4 regions of the Bradyrhizobium sp. USDA 4486 genome follow, and region 4 is predicted to be linked to each of the others. Evidence: predicted binding sites of a transcription regulator. Region 4 holds the regulator's gene; each other region holds the start of a gene.
What was found. Region 4 encodes LexA, which represses DNA repair genes until DNA is damaged. Its sites were predicted from a motif close to TGTTCNNNNTGTGTTCNG; they were not measured.
Positions count from the first base shown of each region.

Region 1: the regulator LexA is predicted to act here: its motif matches at 2,662-2,679, upstream of ACVWY3_RS30155 (YifB family Mg chelatase-like AAA ATPase).
Region 2: the regulator LexA is predicted to act here: its motif matches at 3,066-3,083, upstream of ACVWY3_RS20810 (PA0069 family radical SAM protein).
Region 3: the regulator LexA is predicted to act here: its motif matches at 1,371-1,388, upstream of ACVWY3_RS04940 (DUF3072 domain-containing protein).

Region 1 covers NZ_JBSRZV010000001.1:6,393,922-6,399,558, reverse strand. Annotated here, with positions in the region: gene ACVWY3_RS30165 (ATP-binding protein) at 1-370, opposite strand, end outside; gene ACVWY3_RS30160 (hypothetical protein) at 489-956, opposite strand; gene ACVWY3_RS30155 (YifB family Mg chelatase-like AAA ATPase) at 1,066-2,604, opposite strand; gene ACVWY3_RS30150 (PilZ domain-containing protein) at 2,829-3,074, shown strand; gene ACVWY3_RS30145 (tetratricopeptide repeat protein) at 3,155-3,928, shown strand; gene ACVWY3_RS30140 (AAA family ATPase) at 3,960-5,249, opposite strand; gene ACVWY3_RS30135 (CpaD family pilus assembly protein) at 5,246-5,637, opposite strand, start outside.
Region 2 covers NZ_JBSRZV010000001.1:4,279,855-4,285,491, reverse strand. Annotated here, with positions in the region: gene ACVWY3_RS20820 (acetate/propionate family kinase) at 1-473, opposite strand, end outside; gene ACVWY3_RS20815 (phosphoketolase family protein) at 482-2,896, opposite strand; gene ACVWY3_RS20810 (PA0069 family radical SAM protein) at 3,105-4,271, shown strand; gene ACVWY3_RS20805 (VOC family protein) at 4,292-4,747, shown strand; gene ACVWY3_RS20800 (ribonuclease HII) at 4,823-5,637, shown strand, end outside.
Region 3 covers NZ_JBSRZV010000001.1:1,033,967-1,039,603, forward strand. Annotated here, with positions in the region: partial or broken gene ACVWY3_RS04925 (PAS domain S-box protein) at 1-145, shown strand, start outside; gene ACVWY3_RS04930 (DUF1236 domain-containing protein) at 392-586, shown strand; gene ACVWY3_RS04935 (hypothetical protein) at 778-987, shown strand; gene ACVWY3_RS04940 (DUF3072 domain-containing protein) at 1,103-1,321, opposite strand; gene ACVWY3_RS04945 (hypothetical protein) at 1,474-1,689, opposite strand; gene ACVWY3_RS04950 (DUF4142 domain-containing protein) at 1,713-2,192, opposite strand; gene ACVWY3_RS04955 (DUF2243 domain-containing protein) at 2,442-2,951, shown strand; gene ACVWY3_RS04960 (hypothetical protein) at 2,965-3,087, shown strand; gene ACVWY3_RS04965 (NUDIX hydrolase) at 3,146-3,574, shown strand; gene ACVWY3_RS04970 (SIR2 family protein) at 3,637-4,497, shown strand; gene ACVWY3_RS04975 (patatin-like phospholipase family protein) at 4,519-5,532, opposite strand; gene ACVWY3_RS04980 (DUF3551 domain-containing protein) at 5,543-5,637, opposite strand, start outside.
Region 4 covers NZ_JBSRZV010000001.1:2,002,340-2,007,976, reverse strand. Annotated here, with positions in the region: partial or broken gene ACVWY3_RS09845 (alpha-hydroxy acid oxidase) at 1-133, shown strand, start outside; gene ACVWY3_RS09840 (HAD-IA family hydrolase) at 142-771, shown strand; gene ACVWY3_RS09835 (hypothetical protein) at 937-1,131, shown strand; gene ACVWY3_RS09830 (molybdopterin molybdotransferase MoeA) at 1,363-2,574, shown strand; gene lexA (transcriptional repressor LexA) at 2,751-3,452, shown strand; gene ACVWY3_RS09820 (hypothetical protein) at 3,653-3,865, shown strand; gene ACVWY3_RS09815 (hypothetical protein) at 4,062-4,496, shown strand; gene ACVWY3_RS09810 (GAF domain-containing protein) at 4,744-5,637, shown strand, end outside.

The DNA of each region.
Region 1 (5,637 bases), 4.4 Mb from region 4:
GCAGCACGATCAGATCGCCCTGCTGTTCGAACAGGCTGCGCGCGCGCTCCTCGGCTTCCTTCAGCTCCCAATTGCGGTCGATCAGCGCCTCGTTGTGCGCGGCGAGCCTGCGCATCCGCTTGTTGACGAAGCGCAGGCGCATGCTCAGCGTGGCAAGGCCGAGGCAGGCGAGGGCGAACAGGAAGCTCGCGCCGATCGCAAACGCGTGGGGATCGTAGCCGGAGTTTTCGGCGCGGCTGCCGGTGACGAAACCATAGGCGCCGCCGAAGGTCGCCGAGAAGATCATGAAGGAGCGGATGGCGAAGGCGATGCGGGGATGCCGCCGCCTGAAGCGGCGCATGCGCACCTTGATCCGGAACATCCGACCCATTGCCACAGACCTTTAGCCAAACCCCGCTGCCGCCGCGTGCGACGATGTCGTGCCGACCTTGCGAACAGTTTGAGGCCTTGGGGTTGCCTCCAAACAGGGTTGACGAGGTGTTAATGGCTCAAAGCGAGGCAGCCTGGAAATGGCGATGGCCGCCGCGGGCACCGACGATCAGCGCCGCCGCCTCACGCTGCGAGAACGTTCGCGAGCGCACATAGATGCGGTAATCCGCCGGTTCCTCGGTGGAAAGGTAGATCACCGGGCCGCCGTCGACCGGCTGTGCGGCAATCGAGACGAGGCGGTTCGGCGAGGTAGCCTGGCAGGAGTCCGGCTCGGATCCGAGGCCGTCGTCGACGAGGGCGAAGTCCGCGGCGTCCGCATCGTCGGTGATCTGAACCCGGACCGTCGCCTTCTTGGGATCGTCGGTGAAGGCGACGTGGACGCCGGCGGTCCAGAACAGCGATGTCAGCTCGACCGAGGTTTCGCCAAGGGCGATGCAAGGATGCGAGACCGATCCGATCTCGCCGCGGGCGAACACCGCAGCCGCCAACAAGGGAACAACCGAGGCCAGGATCTTGAAACGCAACATGACACTCTACTCACCAAGGCCGCTCGGGAACTGTCCCCTGGAACGCGTGGCCTTATGGTTTGCAGAGCGTAAAGGAAACTCGTTACCGCCGGGTTGATGCGCGGAAGGATCAGGCCAACTGTCGCACATCCTCCGCGAGTGCGCGGTAGGACAAGGCTTCGGCGAGATGCAGCCGGCCGATCTTGTCGGCGTTGTCTAGGTCGGCGAGCGTGCGGGCCACACGCAGCACGCGGTGATAGCCGCGCGCCGACAGCCGCATGGTCTCGGCGGCGTCTCGCAAGAGTTTCTGGCCCTGCGCGTCGGGCTTGGCCACGTCCTCCAACACGGAGGCGGGCGCCTCGGCATTCGTGCGGACATTGGGCAGGCCGGCATCGGCATAGCGTGCAAGCTGGATGTCGCGTGCCGCCGCGACTCGCGCGGCGACTTCGGCGGATCCCTCCGCTGGCGGCGGCAGGATCAGGTCGGCTGCGGTCACCGCGGGCACCTCGATGCGCAGATCGATGCGGTCCATCAGCGGGCCGGAAATGCGCGCCTGGTAGTCGCCGGTGCAGCGGTCGATGCGGCCGCGTTTGCAGGCATAGCCCGGCTCGAACGCATTGCCGCAGCGGCACGGATTCATCGCGGCGACCAGCATGAAGCGCGCCGGATAAGTCACGCGATGATTGGCGCGGGACACCGCGACCTCGCCATTTTCCAGCGGTTGACGCAGCGAATCCAGCACGCGCGGATCGAACTCCGGCAGCTCGTCGAGGAACAGCACGCCCTGATGCGCCAGCGAGATCTCACCGGGCTTTGCGCGCATGCCGCCGCCGGTGAGCGCAGCCATGCTGGCGGAATGATGCGGCGAGCGGAACGGCCGTCGCGCGGTCAGCGCACCGCCTTCGATCTCGCCGGCGACGGAGGCGATCATCGAGACCTCGAGCAATTCGCCCGGCGACAGCGGCGGCAGGATCGAGGGCAGGCGCGCCGCCAGCATCGACTTGCCGGCGCCGGGCGCGCCGATCATCAGGAGATGATGTCCGCCGGCGGCCGCGATCTCCAGCGCGCGCTTGGCGCTCTCCTGGCCCTTGATGTCGCGCAGGTCGAGCGTGGAGGCGGCGGCCTCATGCACCTTCGGCGAGGGGCGCGACAGCACCTGCGTGCCCTTGAAGTGGTTCGCGATCTGGATCAGCGAGTGAGCTGCGATGATCTGGATGTCCGGGCTCGCCCAGGCCGCTTCGGAGCCGCACGATGCCGGGCAGATCAAGCCTTCCTCGCGCATATTGGCGCCGATCGCGGCGGGGAGGACGCCGGCCACCGGCGCGATCGAGCCGTCGAGGCCGAGCTCGCCGAGCACGGTAAAACCCGCCAGCGCGTCCGGCGGGATCGCGCCGATCGCCGCCATCAGCCCGAGCGCGATCGGCAGGTCGTAATGGCTGCCTTCCTTGGGCAGGTCCGCCGGCGCCAGATTGACGATGATCCGCCGCGCCGGCAGCGCCAGCCCCGAGGCGATCAGCGCCGAGCGCACCCGTTCGCGCGCCTCCGAGACCGCCTTGTCCGGCAGGCCGACGATGGCAAAGGCCGGCAGGCCCGGCGCGACCTGCACCTGCACATCGACCGCACGAGCCTCGATCCCCTCAAAAGCGACGGTAGAAACCCGCTGAACCATGCCGAACCAGCCTGCCCTCTCGCACAATCGAGGGTAGCAGAGCCGGGGGCGCTGCGCAAGAACAATACAGGAACATTTCCGGAGCGCGGCAAGCCCTAACAAACCGTAAACGGGGCCCAGACACTAAGCCTCGAATGCGAGCGGCTGCGCTCAGCACATTCCAACGAATGTCCGCTACTCCTAGGGCTGCGGGATGGGCCGTGGTCTAACAAGTGAACAAGCAAATGCTGGTAAATCGCCGGAGAAGCGAACGTCGGGTGTGCAGCCGGCTCGCCAAGATTCATTTTGGCGCGGGCTCGCTGCCGCGGGATTGCACGATCACGGATATCTCGGATGGCGGCGTGAAGGTCGTGGCGGAATTCCTGGAAGTGCCGCCGCAATTCACCATCATCTTCGCGCCGGACTATTCCCGCCAATGCCGTCTGCGCTGGCGGATCGGTTGCGAATTCGGCGCCGAATTCACCGACTAAGGTCCAAAGCATCGCGACCTTAACGGGACTTTAGCGTTAATCGGCAAAGCATCTCTGATCAGTCGCCGAGTGATCAGAGTATGTCCAAGCGTTTGTCCGTTGCCTGTCCCCCGGCGAGATTTCTGCTTCCTGCGCTCCTGGTGCTCGTGCTCGGCGGTTGCCAGACCACCAGCCTTGAGGATGTGACCGGTGCGCTCGGCGGCAAATCGGAGACGGCGGGCAAGGCCGATCCGAAATCGGACATTGACATCTTGCGCGAGCGCTATCGCGCCAAGCCCGGTGACGCCAATATCGCGCTCGAATACGGCAAGGCGCTGCGCGAGACCGGGCAGCGCGCGCAGGCGGTCGCGGTGCTGGAGCAGGCCGTGCTCGGCCATCCCAGCAACAAGGCGCTGCTCGCTGGCTACGGCCGAGCGCTCGCCGACAACGGCAATTTCCAGCAGGCCTTCGACGTGCTCGGCCGCGCGCATTCGCCCGAGGATCCCGACTGGCGCATCCTCTCGGCGCAGGGCGCCGCGCTCGATCAGCTGGGCCGCAACGAGGAAGCGCAGCAATATTACGCCGCAGCGCTGAAGGTCGTGCCCGACGAGCCGACCGTGCTGTCCAATCTCGGCCTGTCCTATATGCTGCAAAACAATCTGCCGAAGGCCGAGCAGGTGCTCGGCCGCGCCTATCAGCGCGACCAGAACGATGCGCGGGTCCGTGCCAATCTTGCGCTCGTGCTGGGATTGCAGGGCCGCGAGGCCGAGGCTGAAATTCTCGTGAAGGCCGATCTGCCGCCGGATCAGGCCGCGGCCAAGGTCACCGCGCTGCGGCAGCTCCTGGCCAAGAAGCAGCAGCGGGCGGACAAATAGTCCGCCCTCTCCATCGTCCAGTTCCTGGTCTCTACGACGCCTTGCGATGCGGCGCGGAGCTGCGGCCGGATCTGCCCTTCAATTTCTTCAGCAGCGGTCCGAGCAGCGAGCGCGTCGGCTTCTTCACGTCGCCGCGGCCGGCGAGGCGGTTCGCCATGATCTGGAAAAGCTCGGTGGTGCGGTGGCTCCTGGAGACCTCCGCGATCATCTGGCCATTATTGGCGGCGGTCGAGAACAGCTTGGAGTCGAACGGGATCACCGCGAGCGGCTGGCTCTCCATGGTCTTGGCGAATGCCTTGACCTCGATCTCCGCACGCTTGTGCATGCCGACCTGGTTGAGGCAGTACAGCGGCGGCCGGTCGTTCGGCCGCGCCGCCTTGAGCACGCCGAGCATGTTCTTGGTGTTGCGCAGGTTGGCGAGATCAGGCTCGGCCACGATCACGATGTCGTCGGCATTGACCAGCGCACGCCGCGTCCAGCCCGACCATTGATGAGGCACGTCGAGCACGATGCAGGGCGTGGTCATGCGCAACGTATCGAACACCGCATCAAATGCTTCCGCGCCGAAATCGTAGACGCGCTCAAGGGTGGCTGGTGCAGCAAGGAGGCTGAGGCGATCGGTGCATTTGGCGAGCAGGCGCTCCATCAACGCGGTGTCGGGCCGGTCCTGCGACAGCACCGCATTGGCAATGCCCTGCACCGGGTCCTGGTTGTAGTCGAGGCCCGCGGTGCCGAAGGCGAGGTCGAGATCGATCACAACGGAATCGAGCGCGAGATCGCGGGCAATGGTCCAGGCCACGTTGTGCGCGACCGTGGATGCGCCGACGCCGCCCTTGGCGCCGACCACCGCGATGACGCGGCCGGTGATGATGGCTTCGGACGCCGAGAACAGGCTGCAGATGGAGCGGACGACGTCGAGCGTCTCGACCGGTCCCACCACATAATCGTTGACGCCGCGGCGGACCAGCTCGCGATAGGGCGCGGTGTCGTTGGGATTGCCGATCACCACCACACGGGTGCCGGGATCGCAGACGCCGGCGAGATCGTCGAGGCCCTCGAGGATGTCGCGCGTGCCGTCGGACTCGATCACGATGACGTTCGGCGTCGGCATCGAGTCGTAGACCTCGATCGCGGCAGCGAGGCCGCCGCTCTTGGCGGTGAGATGCGCCTTGGCGAGCCGGCGGTCCTGCCCGGCGGCGGTCACCGCGGCGAGCGTCTGCTCCGTCTCGCAGAAGGCCTGCACGGAGATGCGAGGAACCGGCGCAATATGTTCCTCGGGGTGCTGCGGATCGTCCGCCTCTTCGTCGTGGACGCTGGTCATTTGCCTGTGTCGCTCAGTTTGGCCCTGTCGGCCTCCGGATAGGTGGTCGTGGTCGTCGAGCCCTTGCGGTAACGGTCGAAGGCGATCTCGCGCCGTGCGGTATAGGCCGGCGTCTCCGCGCGCGGCTGCTCGAGGTCGGCAGGATTGTCGATCATGGCCGCAAGGTTGCGCTGGCTGGCGCAGCCGAGATTGAAGTAGGGCTGGTTCTCATTGTAGCCGGGGTCGAGGATGGACGGACCGACGTCCTCCGGCCACAGCCCACAGGGACCCGCGACAGCCGTGATCTTGGAATAGCTCAGGCGGATGGTCGGCAGCAGTCCGGGATCCTCAGGGCGATAACGATGCTGGACGATGGCGCGCGACGGCACGCCGCCGGAGGCGAGCACCG
Region 2 (5,637 bases), 2.3 Mb from region 4:
GGCGCCATGCTGTGATGGAAGGCGGTGTCGAAACAGGCGATCTGCGTGAGGGCAGGCTTGATTGCCGCGATGGTTCGGATCGGCTCCAGGCATCGCGGCTGATGCAGCGGCGCCAGCGGGGTCAACGCCTCCAGCCTTGCTTGGACATCATCGGTCAGTTCGACTGGGCCTGAATAATCCGGCCCGCCATGAACGATGCGATGACCGACGGCGCGCAGGCGATGGTCGCCAATACGATCTTCGACGAAGCCGATTACGTCGGCGAACAGACGGCCGCTGTCCGCATCCGCCACGTCCCTTTGCGTCTCGAACAGATCTTCGCCGGCAGGGTTCTTCACGACGAGCCGGGGCTTTGCCTCATGCTCGTCGAGCAGGCCCTTGCAGAGCAGGGTGGGCTCGGCCGCGGAAATATCGAACAGGCCGAACTTGATGCTCGACGAGCCCGAGTTGAGGACGAGGACCGCATCGGACATGGCGGGCATCAATCGCCGGCTTCCGCCGGCGTGTTGCCGCCGGCGCTGTTGGGCCAGACCCAGTCGCGCACCTCAGGCATGTCCTCGCCGTGCTCGCGCACGTAACGCGAATGCTCGATCAGCCTGTCGCGGAACTGCTGCTTCACCTGCGCGGCCTTGGTCGCCAGGCCCGGCACGCGTTCGATCGCCTCGATCGCGAGGTGATAGCGGTCGAGCCCGTTGAGCACGACCATGTCGAAGGGCGTGGTCGTGGTGCCTTCCTCGGCAAAGCCGCGCACATGCATGCCGGCATGGTTGGTGCGGTTATAGGTCAGGCGATGGATCAGGTAGGGATAGCCGTGATAGGCGAAGATCACGGGCTTGTCGCGCGTGAACAGGCTGTCGAAGTCGCGGCCGGAGAGGCCGTGCGGGTGCTGCTCGCTCGGTTGCAGCGTCATCAGGTCGACGACGTTGACGACGCGGATCTTCAGGTCAGGCAACGCCTTGCGCAGCAGGTCGACGGCGGCGAGCGTCTCCAGCGTCGGCACGTCGCCGGCGCAGGCCATCACCACGTCGGGCTCGCTGTCGGCATCCTCGTTGCCGGCCCAGGTCCAGATGCCGATGCCGGCATCGCAATGCGTCGCCGCCTCCTGCACCGATAGCCATTGCGGCGCCGGCTGCTTGCCGGCGACGATCACGTTGATGCGATTGTAAGTGCGCAGGCAGTGATCGGCGATCCACAGCAGCGTGTTGGCGTCGGGCGGGAGATAGATGCGGACGATATCGGCCTTCTTGTTGGCGACGAGATCGACGAAACCGGGGTCCTGATGGCTGAAGCCGTTGTGGTCCTGGCGCCAGACATGCGAGGTCAGGAGATAATTGAGCGAGGCGATCGGGCGCCGCCATGGCAGATGCCGCGTCACCTTCAGCCATTTGGCGTGCTGGTTGAACATGGAATCCACGATGTGGATGAACGCCTCGTAGCAGGAGAAGAAGCCGTGGCGGCCGGTGAGCAGATAGCCTTCGAGCCAGCCCTGGCAGAGATGCTCGCTCAGCACCTCCATCACGCGTCCGTCTTGCGCCAGATGCACGTCGGAATGTTCGGTCGGCTCCATCCAGACGCGCTCGGTGGCCTCGAACACGGCGTCCAGCCGGTTGGACGCGGTCTCGTCCGGCCCCATGATGCGAAAGTTACGAGTCTCGGTGTTGAGCTTGATGACGTCGCGCAGGAATTTGCCCAGCTCGCGCGTCGCTTCGGCGATGACGCCGCCGGGCTGCGGCACATCCAGCGCATAACTGCGGAAGTCCGGCAGCTTCAGCTCCTTCTTGAGCAGCCCGCCATTGGCATGCGGATTGGCGCCCATGCGCCTGTTCCCATCGGGTGCCAGCGCCTGAAGCTCGGGCATGAGCGTACCGTTCGCGTCGAACAGCTTGTCCGGCTCGTAGCTGCGCATCCAGTCTTCGAGCAGTTTCAGATGCGCCGGGTTCTCGCGGCAGCTCGCAACCGGCACCTGATGCGCGCGCCAGAAATCCTCGACCTTCTTGCCATCGACCTCCTTCGGGCCGGTCCAGCCCTTCGGACTGCGCAGCACGATCATCGGCCAGCGCGGCCGCTCGATGGTCTTGCGTCCGTCGCGGGCGTGCTGCTGGATCGAGCGGATGCTGGCGAGCGCGACGTCGAGGGCGTCCGCCATGGCCTGGTGCATCAATTTGGGATCGTCGCCCTCGACGAACAGCGGCTCGTGACCAAGCCCGCGGAAGAGGTCACGGATCTCGCTGTCGGGCATCCGCCCGAGCACGGTCGGACCCGCGATCTTGTAGCCGTTGAGGTGCAGGATCGGCAGCACCGCGCCGTCATGGGCCGGGTTCAGGAACTTGTTGGAATGCCAGGAGGCCGCGAGCGGGCCGGTCTCGGCCTCGCCGTCGCCGACCACGCAGGCGACGATCAGATCGGGATTGTCGAATGCCGCGCCATAGGCATGCACCAGCGCATAGCCAAGCTCGCCGCCTTCGTGGATGGAGCCGGGCGTCTCCGGCGCCGCATGGCTCGGAATGCCGCCGGGGAAGGAGAACTGTCTGAAAAGTTTTCGCAATCCGTCCGCATCGCGGGCGATGTCGGGGTAGATCTCGCTGTAGCTCCCTTCGAGATAGGTGTTGGCGACCATGCCCGGGCCGCCATGGCCGGGCCCGCAGACATAGATCACGCTGAGGTCAAGCGTGCGGATGACGCGGTTGAGATGGGCGTAGATGAAGTTCAGCCCGGGCGTCGTGCCCCAATGGCCGAGCAAACGCGGCTTGATGTGTTCGGGCCGCAGCGGCTCACGCAGCAGCGGATTGTCCAGCAGGTAGATTTGCCCGACGGAGAGATAGTTGGCGGCGCGCCAATAGCGATCGAGCAGACCGAGGTCGCTGCTCGCCGCACGCGATTGTTGTTGATTTGTCATGTTCATGCCGACCTTCACCGGGGATGGTCACCAACATTGTTCCGCGACGATCGATCCCTTGCCGGCATCAAACGGGATCGCCTCGCAAGCGTGTTGCGTGAGGTCAAAGCCGCGCGCGAGAAATTTGGGCGGCTACTGTGCATGGGGTTGTTTTCGAGTCTTTTGTCTTCGTTCTTGATTTGTTCCTCTGTCGTGCTATCTTGTCCGCATGAGTCCAGCAGCATCCTCTCATGCTCTCAAGCACCCGCCGGTCACGGCGCCCTCCGAGCCGGCGGGTGCGGGCTCTGATTTTCCCGAGCTTGGCGTCGCCATTGATCGCGCGCGCAGGCGAGGGCGGGGCGCACAATCCAACGCCAGCGGCCGTTATGAGGCCGAGGCCCGCGTCGCTTTCGACGATGGCTGGCAGAGCCTGGAAGATCTGCCGCCGTTCAAGACCACCGTCGGGGTCGACACCTCGCGCAAGGTGATCACCCGTAACGATTCGCCCGACATCGGCTTCGATCGCTCCATCAATCCCTATCGCGGCTGTGAGCATGGCTGCGTCTATTGTTTCGCTCGGCCGACGCATGCCTATCTCGGCCTGTCGCCGGGGCTCGACTTCGAGTCAAAGCTGTTCGTGAAGCCCGAAGCGCCCTTGCTACTCGAGAAGGAGCTCGCCGCGCCCGGTTACGAGCCGCGGATGATCGCGATCGGCACCAACACCGATCCCTATCAGCCGATCGAGCGCGAGCGCAAGATCATGCGCGGGATTCTCGAGGTGCTGGAGCGCACCGGCCACCCCGTCGGCATTGTCACCAAGTCGACGCTGGTGGTTCGCGATATCGACATTCTCGCGCGGATGGCCAAGCGTAACCTCGCCAAGGTCGCGATCTCGGTGACCTCGCTCGATCCGAAGCTGGCGCGCACCATGGAGCCGCGTGCCTCGACGCCGCCGAAGCGGCTGGAGGCGCTGAAGCAGCTCTCCGAGGCCGGCATTCCCACCACAGTGATGGTCGCGCCCGTGATCCCCGCGCTGAACGATTCCGAGATCGAGCGCATTTTGGATGCCGCCGCCCATGCCGGCGTCAAGGAAGCCTCCTACGTATTGCTGCGGCTGCCGCTCGAGGTGCGCGATCTCTTCCGCGAATGGTTGATGGCCAATTTTCCCGACCGCTATCGCCACGTCTTCACGCTGATCCGCGACATGCGCGGCGGCCGCGACTACGACGCGAAATGGGGCGAGCGGATGAAGGGCACGGGGCCGATGGCCTGGACCATCGGCCGGCGCTTCGAGATCGCCTGCGAGAGGCTTGGTCTCAACAAGCGGCGGTCGAAGTTGACGACGGATCACTTTGCCAAGCCGAAGCGGAACGGCGAGCAGCTCAGCCTGTTCTGATCGAAACGAAGGGGCGTCGCATGAGCAAGGAACTCCCGGCTCCGGTGCCGCGGCTCACCGTCGTCACGCTCGGCGTCAGCGACATCCGTGCCAGCATCGCCTTTTACGACGCGCTCGGCTTTGCGCGCCGGCTGAAAGGAACCGGCGAGGCCGTCGCGTTCTACGACACCGGCGGTCCGGTGCTCGCGCTCTATCCCTGGGATCAGCTCGCAGCCGACGCCAAGCTGCCCGACGATCCGAGGCCATCAACCTTCCGCGGCATCACGCTCGCCTGGAACTGCCGGACACGCGAGAAGGTCGACGCCGTGCTGTCCTTCGCCCTCGGCAAGGGTGCGGCTCTGCTGAAAGCGGCGCATGAGACTGATTACGGCGGCTATTCCGGCTATTTCGCCGATCCCGACGGCCATCCCTGGGAAGTCGTGGTTGCGCCTGGCATCGAGGTCGGCGAGGACCGGCGGGTCCATCTGGCGGAGTAGGGGACGGTCTGAATAACGGGAATTGCGCGGGGTTCCCGGTTGCGCTGGCCGGATCGCTTGCGCACGATCCCGGCCATGATTCGGGACAAGTCTGCCAAGAAGCCGGCCAAAGACGCGCCCAAGGCGAGCGCCGCTGCGAAGAAGGCCACACCTGCCAAATCGGGCAAGGCGTCTGCCGTCGAGGCCGCGCCGGCCCTGCCCGGCAAGAAAGGCATCATCGCGATCGCGCCGCCGAGCTTTCGCCGCGAGCGGGCGCTGATCAAGCGCGGCATCTGGCCGGTCGCGGGCTGCGACGAGGCCGGCCGCGGGCCGCTGGCTGGTCCCGTGGTGGCAGCCGCCGTGATTCTCGATCCCGACCGCATCCCGCGTGGCATCGACGATTCCAAGCGCCTGACCGCGGAAGAGCGCGAAAAGCTGTTCGACAAGATCTGCGCCACCGCGCAGGTGTCGGTCGCCGTCGCTTCGCCGTCGCGAATCGACCGCGACAACATTTTGCGCGCCTCGCTGTGGGCCTTGAAGCGCGCCGTGGTGGCGCTGCCGGAAGCGCCCCGCCACGTCTTCGTCGACGGCCGCGACCGGCTCGATACGGCTTGCGACTGCGAGGCCGTGATCGGCGGCGACGGCATCGTGCTGTCGATCGCCGCCGCCTCGATCGTCGCCAAGGTGACGCGCGACCGCCTGATGTGCGCGCTGGCGCAGGACTGCCCCGGCTACGGTTTCGAGCAGCACAAGGGCTATGCCGTCCCCGAGCATCTCGAGGCGCTCGATCGCCTTGGTCCCAGCGTCCACCACCGCAGCTTCTTCGCCCCCGTCGCCGCCGCCCGCGCCAAGCACATGCCCTGGACCGTCGAGCCGGTGCAGGATTTGTTCTCGGTGAGCGAGGTCGAGGT
Region 3 (5,637 bases), 970 kb from region 4:
AGTCACGCGTGATCTGACCGAACGCAAGCAGGCACAGGACGAACTTCAACGCGTCCAGGAGCAGCTCGTTGCCGCGCAAAAGCTCGAAGCGGTCGGACAGCTGAGCGGTGGCATCGCTCACGACTTCAACAATCTTCTGATGAGTTGACCGACTATCTCGGCCGCCCACCGAGGGGCGCAGACAACAGCGCGCCCGCAACCACCGTCGGCACCGGAGTTCCGACGCAGCGTGAGGCGATGAGCACAACTGCGAAGCAGGATCCCGCTGGCGTCGAAGAGTCTTCAGGCAAGCGCGCGCGGGAAATTTCAACAGAGCACTGCGCCTGCGACAGTCTCCGATCAACAGCGCCAGCAGCTTCGCTCGATCATCTCGTCAGCGCAAGGGCCCGCGATGGATCGTCCCAATTTCGAGATGATGGTCGGCACATCCGTCCCGCAACAGACCGGGACCGCTGATCTTCCGGCGGAAGCCACGCAGGTGCTCAACGGATTCTGGGGCGATCAGTATTTGCTTGCCGGCAAGGATCTCGTCATCGTCGATCAGCATTCCCGGCGCGTCGCCGCCATCATCGCCAATGTGCGCTGACCCTGTGCATCTCAAGGCTCACGATTACAAATCCGTAAAATGATTGAAACGCGATGTGCGTGAACTATCTCTGTGACAGGCGGCAGCGTAACAAGCCGCCCTTCAACTGACCCGGCCAACAGCCCCAGACCGGGCCCTTCTTATTCTCCTATGATCTAAGCCTTGCCTCGCCGGCCTCAGAGGCGCTGACCATGGCTGCCCGCACCTATGACCACCAACGCTGGTCGGAAGACGACGACCGCCTGCTTCGCACCATGTGCGAAACCGGAAAGAGCCTGACCTTGATGATCGTGAAGCTGAAACGGCCAATTGCGTCGATCAGGTCCCGTGCCATCGAGCTTGGGCTTTGCCTTCCCGGCACTCGCATTGGATTGCGGCGCAAGCGCAAGCGGTCGGCGTGATCGGCAAGCTCGCCGCGTGCATCAATTCGCGTATCAATCAATTTTGCATTCATCCTGGGCCGATCTGCGCAGGCGCTGCCTGATTCAGCGATACGCCGGATGCGGGCGGCTCTGGTCACGAGCCGCCAACTCTGCGCCGTGAAGGGCGCTCCAGGCCCGCTGCATGCTTCATCTTCTCGATAAGTTCGGAGGCTTCGGCCTTGGTCAGCTTCTCCTTTGGGACGGGCTTGTGGGCCTGCTCCGCCAGCGTGGCGAGATAGGATTCCTGCGCGCCCGTCATCGGATCGTCGCCGGACACCCAATCTTTCGGGTCCTTCTGCGTGTTGTCAGCCATGACAAACCTCCTTTTAGAAATCTCCTTACAAACGTTGGTCTCGGCTCTTAATTCCCTTTTTGTTCTTTTGTTCCCAAAGTTCTTGGGACGGCGGTGGCAGAGCATCGTCTCTAGACCCCGCACCGCTGCCGAGTTCTTGACGTCGCTCAGGATCAGGATGTCGGCTTGTCCGGCGTCCAATCGAGATCTGCATCGTCGTGGGGGATCGGGTCGGCCGAACAAGGCTTGATCGTGAGATCGTCCTCGAGCACGGGCTGGCCCTCGGGGTGCTCGACCAGCCCGGCCTGCTCTGCTTTCTCCAGAGCTTCCTTTTTGGTTGGAAACGTCCGGCTCAGCTTTTCCTCGTCCTTGAACAAAGCGTATGCCATGGCAGCCTCGTTTCTGTCCCCCGCTACGCCATTTCCCTGAGACTGCTCAGGATGGCGAGATGCCGCTGAATGATCGGAAGGGACATCTGCGCGACCTGCTGCTCCTGCGCGTTGCCACCTGTCCGCAAGTACGAATTGTTGAGAGCCAACAGTTCGCGATGACCTCGGATTTGTCCTTGCACATACATCCGGTCGAACGGGCCGGTGGGCGTGGCCTGAAGTCGCTGCAGCACCATGGCATGATCGGGACGCAGGGGCGCAGAGCCTGGGGCGGCGCCCAGCGCAGTTGCCACCTGCACCTGTTCTGCAATTTCGGCGTTCGCAAAGTTGATAAGGTCCGGATTGCCGGTGCGGGTCAGCGCGAGCTGACTCGTCTGCATGGCGAACGCGCCGCCCATGAGATCGGCTGTCCTGAAATCCCGCTGCGGATTTGTCCGGGCCTGAACGGCGCAGGTCGAAAGTCCGAGCCCTCCTAGGGCCAGCAAGAATGATCTTCTCAGCATGTTCATCTCCAACGTGTGAGCGACAGACGCTTCGCTGCGTTTAACGTTCCTATCGACCGATCAAGATGGCGGCGCGGCGCTGGTTCTGACCGTGAAGCCTTCCTTCGACTTAACGCATGTTATTGCCTGCGTCGCAGGACCCAAAAATTTCATGAGACTGCACAGCGCGTGCTGCTCCCGATAGGAACGGCTGCCATGAAGACGCTTTGTTCTCGCTTTCACATCACCGCCCGCAAATGAGTTCGTCAGATGCTAGACAGCAGAGCAGCCAACTTTCCCACGTCCGCAGGCGTCTTTCTCGGACTCGGCCTCGGCGCCTTCTTCGACGGCATCGTCTTCCATCAGTTGCTGCAATGGCATCATATGTTAAGCGGCTGGTATCCGCTCAATTCCCTCGACAATGTCAGTCTGAACACGACGTGGGACGGCATCTTTCACAGCGCGGCGTATGTTTTCGTGCTCGCAGGGCTCTACCTGCTCTGGCAGCGGGCGCGCGGCAGCGAGCCGCGGTGGACGAGCCAGCAGTGTATCGGCGCCGTGCTGCTGGGATGGGGCATTTTCAATCTGGTCGAAGGCGTGGTCGATCACGAGATACTCGGGCTGCATCGGGTGAACGAGACTGTGCCCGAGGGGCAGCGCATTTTCTGGGACATCGCCTTCCTGTTATGGGGTGCGGCGATGATGGTGATGGGCGCCGCCATGGCGCGGGCCGGCGCGCGGGAGGACGTGCATGCGGAAGGTCGCCTACAGGCTCGTTAGAAACACGCCACCCGTGGCGGTCTACCTGATCTTCCTGCTGCTGCTCGTAATGGCCATGGCGCCGACGCTTCGCATCGTCATGTTCGGTCTGTCTTTGGATGATCTCCTGCAGTTGCGTTGCTTTGCGGCCGGCTGACCGGCACAAAAGGAACCACGGCTTCGGCGATTGCTTATCACCTCACTGGAGGCGCTCGATGGGCAAGAAACAATTCGCCGCTCTGCCGTTTCGTTTGGACAACTCGGAGCTGCGGGTGATGCTGATCACGACCAAACGCAAGCGCAGGTGGAGCGTCCCCAAGGGCTCACTGATCCGCAATACGTCGCCCCATCGCACGGCCGCGCTCGAAGCCTACGAAGAAGCGGGCGTGATGGGCGCTATCGCAAAGCGCGCATTGGGCAGCTTCAAGCATCGCAAACGCAAGGGCGAGCGCACGCGGACCATGGACGTCGCCGTCTTCCCCATGAAAGTGCATGGGCGCGAGCGCTGGTGGCCGGAGAAGGGCGAGCGCGAGGCCGTCTGGGTCTCGACCAAGAGGGCGGCGCGTCTGGTGCACAAGGCCGAGCTGCGGCAGCTGATCAAGCGCTTCGCAGCGCAAACGGAGAACGGCGAGCTCGTGTCCTGAGCACATAAGCGGCAGCTCGCAGGGCATTAGGAACGCGCAGACGATCCCGTCATTCAAGCTAGATGAACCAGCAGCCAACCGGTCTGGTATCCGAAGAGCGCCCGCCACACGAAGTCCTGGCCGCTGCGATCAAGCGGCGTGGTGCGACCCTCTTTGTCGGCGCGGGCGCCTCTATGGCGGTGGGGCTGCCCTCTTGGCAGTCCCTGATCGACCATCTGCTGGACGATCTCGACCTCGAGCGCAACGTCATCGACGGGATGCATGGCGGCTACCAGATGCTCGCGGAATATTACCGGCTGAAGCGCGGCGGCATTGGTCCATTGCGCAGCTGGCTCGATCGCAATTGGCGCGTTGACGCCGAGAGGATCGCCGCCTCGGAGCTTCACCGGCTGATCGTCGACCTCGGCTTTCCAGTCATCTACACGACCAACTACGACCGGAATCTCGAAACCGCTTTCGAGGTGCTGAAACGTCCCTTTGCGAAGATCAGCAATGCGAAGGAGATCGCGGGCGCCACGGCGGGCATCACGCACATCATCAAGTATCACGGGGATTTCGACGATGACGCATCGCTCGTGTTGACCGAGACCGACTTCCTCAACCGGCTTGCATTCGATTCACCGCTCGATGTCCGCTTTCGAGCTGATGCTTTGGGAAGCACACTGCTGTTCATCGGTTACAGCATGTCGGATCCGAACATAAGGCTCCTGCTGCACCGTATCTGGCAAACCTGGGATGAATCCGGACACCGCCAGGACCGGCCAAAATCGTTCGTCTTTGTCGGGCAGCGCAATCCGGTTCAGGAGGCCGTGTTGGCAAACTGGGGCATTACCACCATTGCCCCGGCTGATGGCGTTGCCGCCGATGAGGGCCTGATCAAGTTTCTCCGCGATATCCATCAGTGCATCGATGCAGACGGCTGACGCCGTTCGCACGAGACCGCATCACTTTGCCCGGCGCACGCTACAGATGCCGCCACGGCTGTCAGAAAGGCTCGCGGTATGCTGCATGTCCTGGAAGCCAGCTTGCCATCTTTGGGCCATCGCGGACTCGGACAGATCGAAGGATTTCTCGGGGCCGGCCTCTTCCAGCCCCGGCCGGTAGCTCAGGAGATAGACGAAGTCTTCGCGCGCCAGACCCTGGAGCTCGGCGCGAAGCTGGCGAGCTTCCAGCGCGTGGCGCAGCCGCTGGAAGGTCTGGTTGCCGAAGGTGAGATCGCTCTTGCGTTCAGCTGCGGATTCGAGGCCGTCGGGGACCTTGCCGTCACGGGCGAAGAGATCGATGATAAAGAGGCTGAGTGGATCCTCGCTTTCGAGCACCGGCTCGAATGGCGCGTTCAACGAGAAGCCGCCATCGACGAGCCAGCGGCGATTGATTTGGACCGGCGCGAACTCCGGCAGAAATCCGCAGCTGGCCAGGATGTGATCCATCTCGATCCGGTCGGACGACGAGTCGAAGAGTACGGCGTCTCCGCTTTCGACATCGGTGGCGCAGACGGTGATGCGCGGCTCGCCCGCGTTCAGCCGTTCGAAATCGATCAGCCTTTGCAGCCGCTCGCGCGTCGGGCCGAGATCATAGAGGCCGCCGAAATGAGCCGTCGGAATTGGAAGCCTCGGATGGAAGAAGCCGGCATGGCCGAACAGCCGCGTGCTGATCGAACTTAGCCAGGCGAACGGATGTCGGCCGGGGTTGGCCCCTGTAGAGATCTCACCGGCACCATGCCAGTAGCTGCGCAAGCCTTTGAGGCGATCGGGCCCGGGGCTTCCCGCGATCAGCGCGGCGCTGATCGCGCCTGCCGACGAGCCGGCGACCCAATCGACCGGCAACGCGCGACAAGCGAGTGCCTCGAATGCCCCGCCATGATAGGCGCCGAGCCCCAGGCCCCCCGAAAACACGACCGCATTGATAGGCCTGTTGGAAGCCGTCACGTCGTTCGGCGCCGCGCTCAGCCGAGACATGGAAACCACGTCACCGATATCCCCGGTAGCGGCGCGCATAAGCATAACGCGGATTGATGCCGCAATAGGCATTGGTTCCCGACGCGCTGGCCATGCACTGCGCGT
Region 4 (5,637 bases):
CTGCCTCGGCCTCTTGGGCGCCACGTCGTTCGCCGAGGTCAACAAGTCCTGCCTGCATCCGGCGACCGCGACAAATGCGCCGAGCGTGTTCAGCGCGTTCCCGCTGTTCGACCATGACCCGTACCGGTACTGAATGAAAGGATGCAGGTGACTTCGCTCTCTCCCGGCAGCGCCGATGCGCTTCTGTTCGATCTCGGGCGCGTGGTGCTCGACATCGATTTCTCCAAGGCGATCGACTGCTGGGCGGGACATGCCGGCTGCAAGCCCGAAGCCATCGTCGCGCGCTACGTGCGCGATGAGGCCTACCGGCTGCACGAGCTCGGTAAGATCAGCGACGAGGACTATTTCGCCTCGCTGCGCACCTCACTCGGGATCGGCATTTCGGATGCGCAGTTCCTGGAGGGGTGGAACGCGATTTTCGCCGGCGAGATGCCTGATATCGCCGAGCTGTTGCCGCGTGCGGCAAGGCAGATGCCGCTCTACGCGTTCTCCAACACCAACCGGCCGCATGTGGACTATTTCTCGAAAGAATATGCCGAGTTGCTTGGCCATTTCCGAGAGATCTACCTGTCCTCCAGCATCGGCCTACGCAAGCCGGACGCGGAGGCTTTCGACCATGTCGTGGCCGCCATCGGCGTGCCCGCCAACCGGATCGTGTTCTTCGACGATCTTGCCGAGAACATCGAGGGGGCCCGCGCCCGTGGCTTGACCGCGGTGCACGTGACCTCGCCCACCGATGTCGGGAACGCACTGAAAGCACTCGGGGTTTGACGTTCGGTGCGGTTCGGCCTGTTACCGGGTCAGCCGGTGCTGGAACTAATTTGGCGCAGAATGAGGAACCAAATCACTTTGTGCAATTTTGTACGGAGTTCCCGGAACGAATGTTCGCGGGCGGACTCATTACTCTGTTGGGAATTCTACATCGGACTCATCCTCGTGTTGGGCAAAACCTACCTCACCAAGCAGGCCTCGCTGCTGATGAAATACGCCAGAACCACCTCGGATTCTGAGCTCTCCGCCAAATTGATCAGCAAGGCCGCCGACCTGAAATCGCAAGCCGATCCGCTGCCCGACAAGGATCAGAGTCCCAAAGCGCCGGACGTCAGTCCGGACGAGCAGCCGGGGAGTTGACCGATGCTGGCCGTGGCGCTCGTCCTTCTCATCCTCGCCATGGCCATCCTCATACCGGTCTGTCTCGCCTTCCGGATCATGCCGCGGCGGATTTGACGTCAGTCTTTCACTGCAGTGCGGATCACACAGGATGAATCATCCTGCGCGACCGCCTTTTTGCCTCTGCGCCTGCACTCGGCTAGAACTCTCGCCGCCGATTTGCCCGAACGGGCGTAGCTGGAGTTTTCACCCGTGGCCCTGATGCCGGTTTCTGACGCGCTTGCCGCGGTGCTTGCCGGCGCAGAGCCGCTGCCTGAAGAGATGGTCGCCCTCGACCACGCCTTCCACCGCGTGCTCGCCCGCCACGTCGCTGCGCAGCGCACGCAGCCGCCGCAGGCGATGTCGGCGATGGATGGCTATGCGGTGCGCGCGGCCGATGCCGCGACAACCGAGTCCCAGCTCACCGTGATCGGCGAGGTCGCGGCGGGCCGGCCGTTTGCGGGATCGGTCGGTAGCGGCGAAGCCGTGCGGATCTTCACCGGCGGCGTCGTTCCCGATGGCGCCGATGCGGTCGTGATCCAGGAGGACACGGTCGTGGACGGCGGGCGCATCACCATCAAGGAAGCGGCAGTGACGGGACGGCACATCCGCCCGGCCGGCGTCGATTTCCGCGAGGGCGACGTGCTGCTGCGCGAGGGCATCCGGCTGACCGAGCGCGACCTTGCACTCGCCGCCGGCATGAATCACCCGCTTCTGCCCGTCCGCCGCCGCCCGAAAGTCGCGATCCTCGCCACCGGCGACGAGCTTGTGATGCCGGGCGCCACGCCTGGCCCCGGCCAGATCGTCTATTCCAATGGCTACGCCCTTCACGCGCTCGCGCGCAGCGAGGGGGCCGATACCGTCGATCTCGGTGTTGCCGCCGATACCCTGGACGCCACCACGGCGGGCATCCGCCGCGCCCGCGAGAGCGGCGCCGACATCCTGATCACCACCGGCGGCGCCTCGGTCGGCGACCACGATCTGGTCCAGCAGGCACTGACGGCCGAGGGGATCGCGATCACATTCTGGAAGATCGCGATGCGGCCCGGCAAGCCGATGATGCATGGACGCCTGGCGGCAATGCGCGTGATCGGGCTGCCCGGCAATCCCGTGTCATCCTATGTGTGTGCCTTCCTGTTCATGGTGCCGCTGATTCGCGCGCTGTCGGGCCGTTCCGTGATTCACCATCGCCGCGAACGGGCGGTGCTCGGCCGCGACGTCGGCGCCAACGACCAGCGTGAGGATTATCTGCGCGCACGGCTGGAGACGCGCGACGACGGCACGCTGATCGCCGTTCCCGTCAATCACCAGGATTCCTCACTGCTTGCGAATCTCGCTGCGGCACAGGCACTTCTGGTGCGCGCGCCGTTCGCGCCGAAGGCCGAAGCGGGCACGCCTTGCGAGGTGCTGCGCCTGCCGGTCTGAACGCGCCGGCTACACGCGTGGCGCGAACTTTGTCGCGTTCACGGTAAATTAAGCAGTTGCGGAACATGTATCGAACATATAGTGTCCGTTCATGATTTGTTTCGAGCATGTAGCGGCTTATCGCTGAATTCAGCGTCTCGGAATCGAACGACATCAACCGGGGGATTTTGGTCGAGATGTTAACGCGCAAACAATACGAGCTCCTGCGGTTCATCAGCGAGCGATTGAAGGAAAGCGGCGTGCCGCCCTCCTTCGACGAGATGAAGGACGCGCTCGATCTGCGCTCGAAGTCGGGCATCCATCGCCTGATCACCGCACTCGAGGAGCGCGGCTTCATCCGCCGCCTGCCCAATCGCGCCCGCGCCATCGAAGTCATCAAGCTGCCCGAGCTGCAGGCCGCGGCCGGCAACCGCCGCGGCTTCACGCCGAGCGTCATCGAAGGCAATCTCGGCAAGGTGAGGACGACGTCCAGCCCGCCCGCCGACGAGGGCGAGCGCCCCGTCGCCGTGCCGGTGATGGGCCGCATTGCGGCCGGCACGCCGATCGAGGCGTTGCAGACTCGCAGCCATACGATCAGCGTCCCGCCCGACATGCTCGGCTCGGGCGAGCATTACGCGCTCGAGGTGCGCGGCGATTCCATGGTGGAAGCCGGCATCCTCGACGGCGACATGGCGCTGATCCAGCGCAACGAGACCGCCGACACCGGCGACATCGTGGTGGCGCTGATCGACGACGAGGAAGCGACCTTGAAGCGCTTCCGCCGTCGTGGCGCCTCGATCGCGCTCGAGCCCGCCAATGCGGCCTATGAGGTGCGCATCCTGCCGCCGAACCGGGTCAAGATTCAGGGCAAGCTGATCGGGCTTTATCGGAAGTACTGATACCGCAAGTCCTGAGCGCGCTGTCCGCGCGCTCCGGTCGGCATCGCCATCAGAGATCGGAGCGGATGATTGTCCGCTCCCGCTGGATAGTCTTTCTGGTTTCGCTCAGATTATCCGGCCCCTGCTCCGACGCTACATCCTCGGCACGCCGCACCAAGCAGACCGCTTCGGGATGGCTTTTGAAGGTTCGAGGAGACGTCATGCGCAAGATCATCCTGAGCACGGTGGCCGCAGCGCTGATTGCGGGATCAACGTCGCAAGCCGTTGCTGCACCATCGCATCGCCATGTCCGCAAGGACACCGCCAAGGAAACGGTAGCGAGCGAGCAAGTCCGAAACGCGCGCAATGCGCTCACGCAGCCATCACAATCGGTCTGGCCATATTCCGGCTGGTCGGCGCCCGCCGGCCGCTGACACGCGCCCACCGAATGCGCGAAAGCAGGGTTTGTTCCTAGCGCCTTCGGGAAAGATAATGTGATCGCATGCTGCGGTGGCGAGCCGCAGATTTGCCTATAACCGCGCAGACGCTATGATGCTTCCACTCTGATAGAGGCCTGCGCCTCGTAAGACAGAGGCGCGGGTTGCTATCTCCGCATGAGGAGCACCCACGATGTGTGACTACAGCCTGCATGCCGTCGCATCGCGCCCTGCCGAAGTCGGCGAGACGATCGTGACGACAACTTTCCGCGGCACCTCGACGCGCGGCTTTGCCTCCGCGGCCGATCCAACAGTCGCGGTCTGCCTGCTGCCGGGAACGGAGCTCGCCTTCGCCGACAACGTCCGCTACGACAATCGCTGGATCTGGACGCGCACCGTCAACTCGCGCGTCGGCAAGTTCGGCAAGATCGATCCGCACATTCCCGATCGCCATCATGATGCGATCGAGTTCCCCGACGGCAAATACGTGCTGGTGACGCAACTCGTCGAAGGCCAGCAAGCAACTGTGCTGCAACTGCCCGTGACGCAGCCGCTTGGCGAGCGCGAGCACAAGCCGCAGGTCAGTGCCGAGAACCGGCCGGCAACTCCGCGTCTGCCGATCGGCTGACGCAGATATCCCGGGCCGACAGCCCGGGCCAGGAAGAGAGATCGCCATCGCCGGCCGTGGCCGGCGACGTGGTGTGGCTTGCGTCTCTCGACATCCGGGCGGACGAGGTCAGCCCACCGCCTTCCCGCCGCACGAAGTTTGCGCTGTCCTGCCTGAATTTTGACCGTCCGCTCCGCAAGTAAATGCCCGATGCTGTCTCGGCTGGTGTCTTGGCTGGCGTCTTGGCACGAGGCGGCGGGCACGTTCGATGAAGACCTTCATTCGCGTCGTTGAGCTCTGGGTACCGGACCGGACGCGCATGCGGCTGGAATTCGGCGGCGGCCTCTATGACGAGGGGCTGTCCGCGTTCAAGGCTGTGAGCGAGGATCTGAATTTCGGATATGACGAGGGACTTCCCGGCAAGGCCTGGGCGAGCGGCCACCCGGTGATTCTCACCAAATTCGCCAACTCCGATTTCAAGCGAACTGATGAGGCGCTGGCGGCGGGACTCACCTGTGGGGTCGCGGTGCCGGTATTTTCAGGCGAATTCCTGCAAGCCGTGATGGTGCTGTTCTGCGGCGACGACGAGGCGCATGTCGGCGCGATCGAGCTCTGGCACAATGATCCTGACGTCTCACACGAGATGGGACTCGTCGATGGCTACTATGGCACTGCCGACATGTTCGAGTTCAACTCCCGCCACACCAGGTTTCCGCGCGGCTTCGGCCTGCCCGGACGCACCTGGAAAGCGGGCCTGCCGCTGATCATCAAGGAACTGCACAACGCCAAGAGCTTTCTGCGCTGGGAGGATGCAGCCGAGATCGGCATCAATCTCGGCGTCGGCATCCCCTACCGAACCGGCACCGACCAGACCTGGGTGCTGACCTTCCTCTCCGCACAGGCATCGCCGATTGCGCGACGCTTCGAGATCTGGGTCCCGAACGAGACCCGCTCCGCGCTGGTCTTCCGCGACGGCGATTGCAGCGCGCAGACCGATCTTGCCGCGCTCTATGCCGAAAAGTCCATCACCAGGGGCGACGGCAGCATTGGCGGCGCCTGGGCCACCGGCATGCCCGCGATCAACGATGATCTCTCCCATGACCGCTCGACCTCGGCCGCGGCGGCACGCGCGGCCGGACTGAGCCGGATGGTGGCCCTGCCC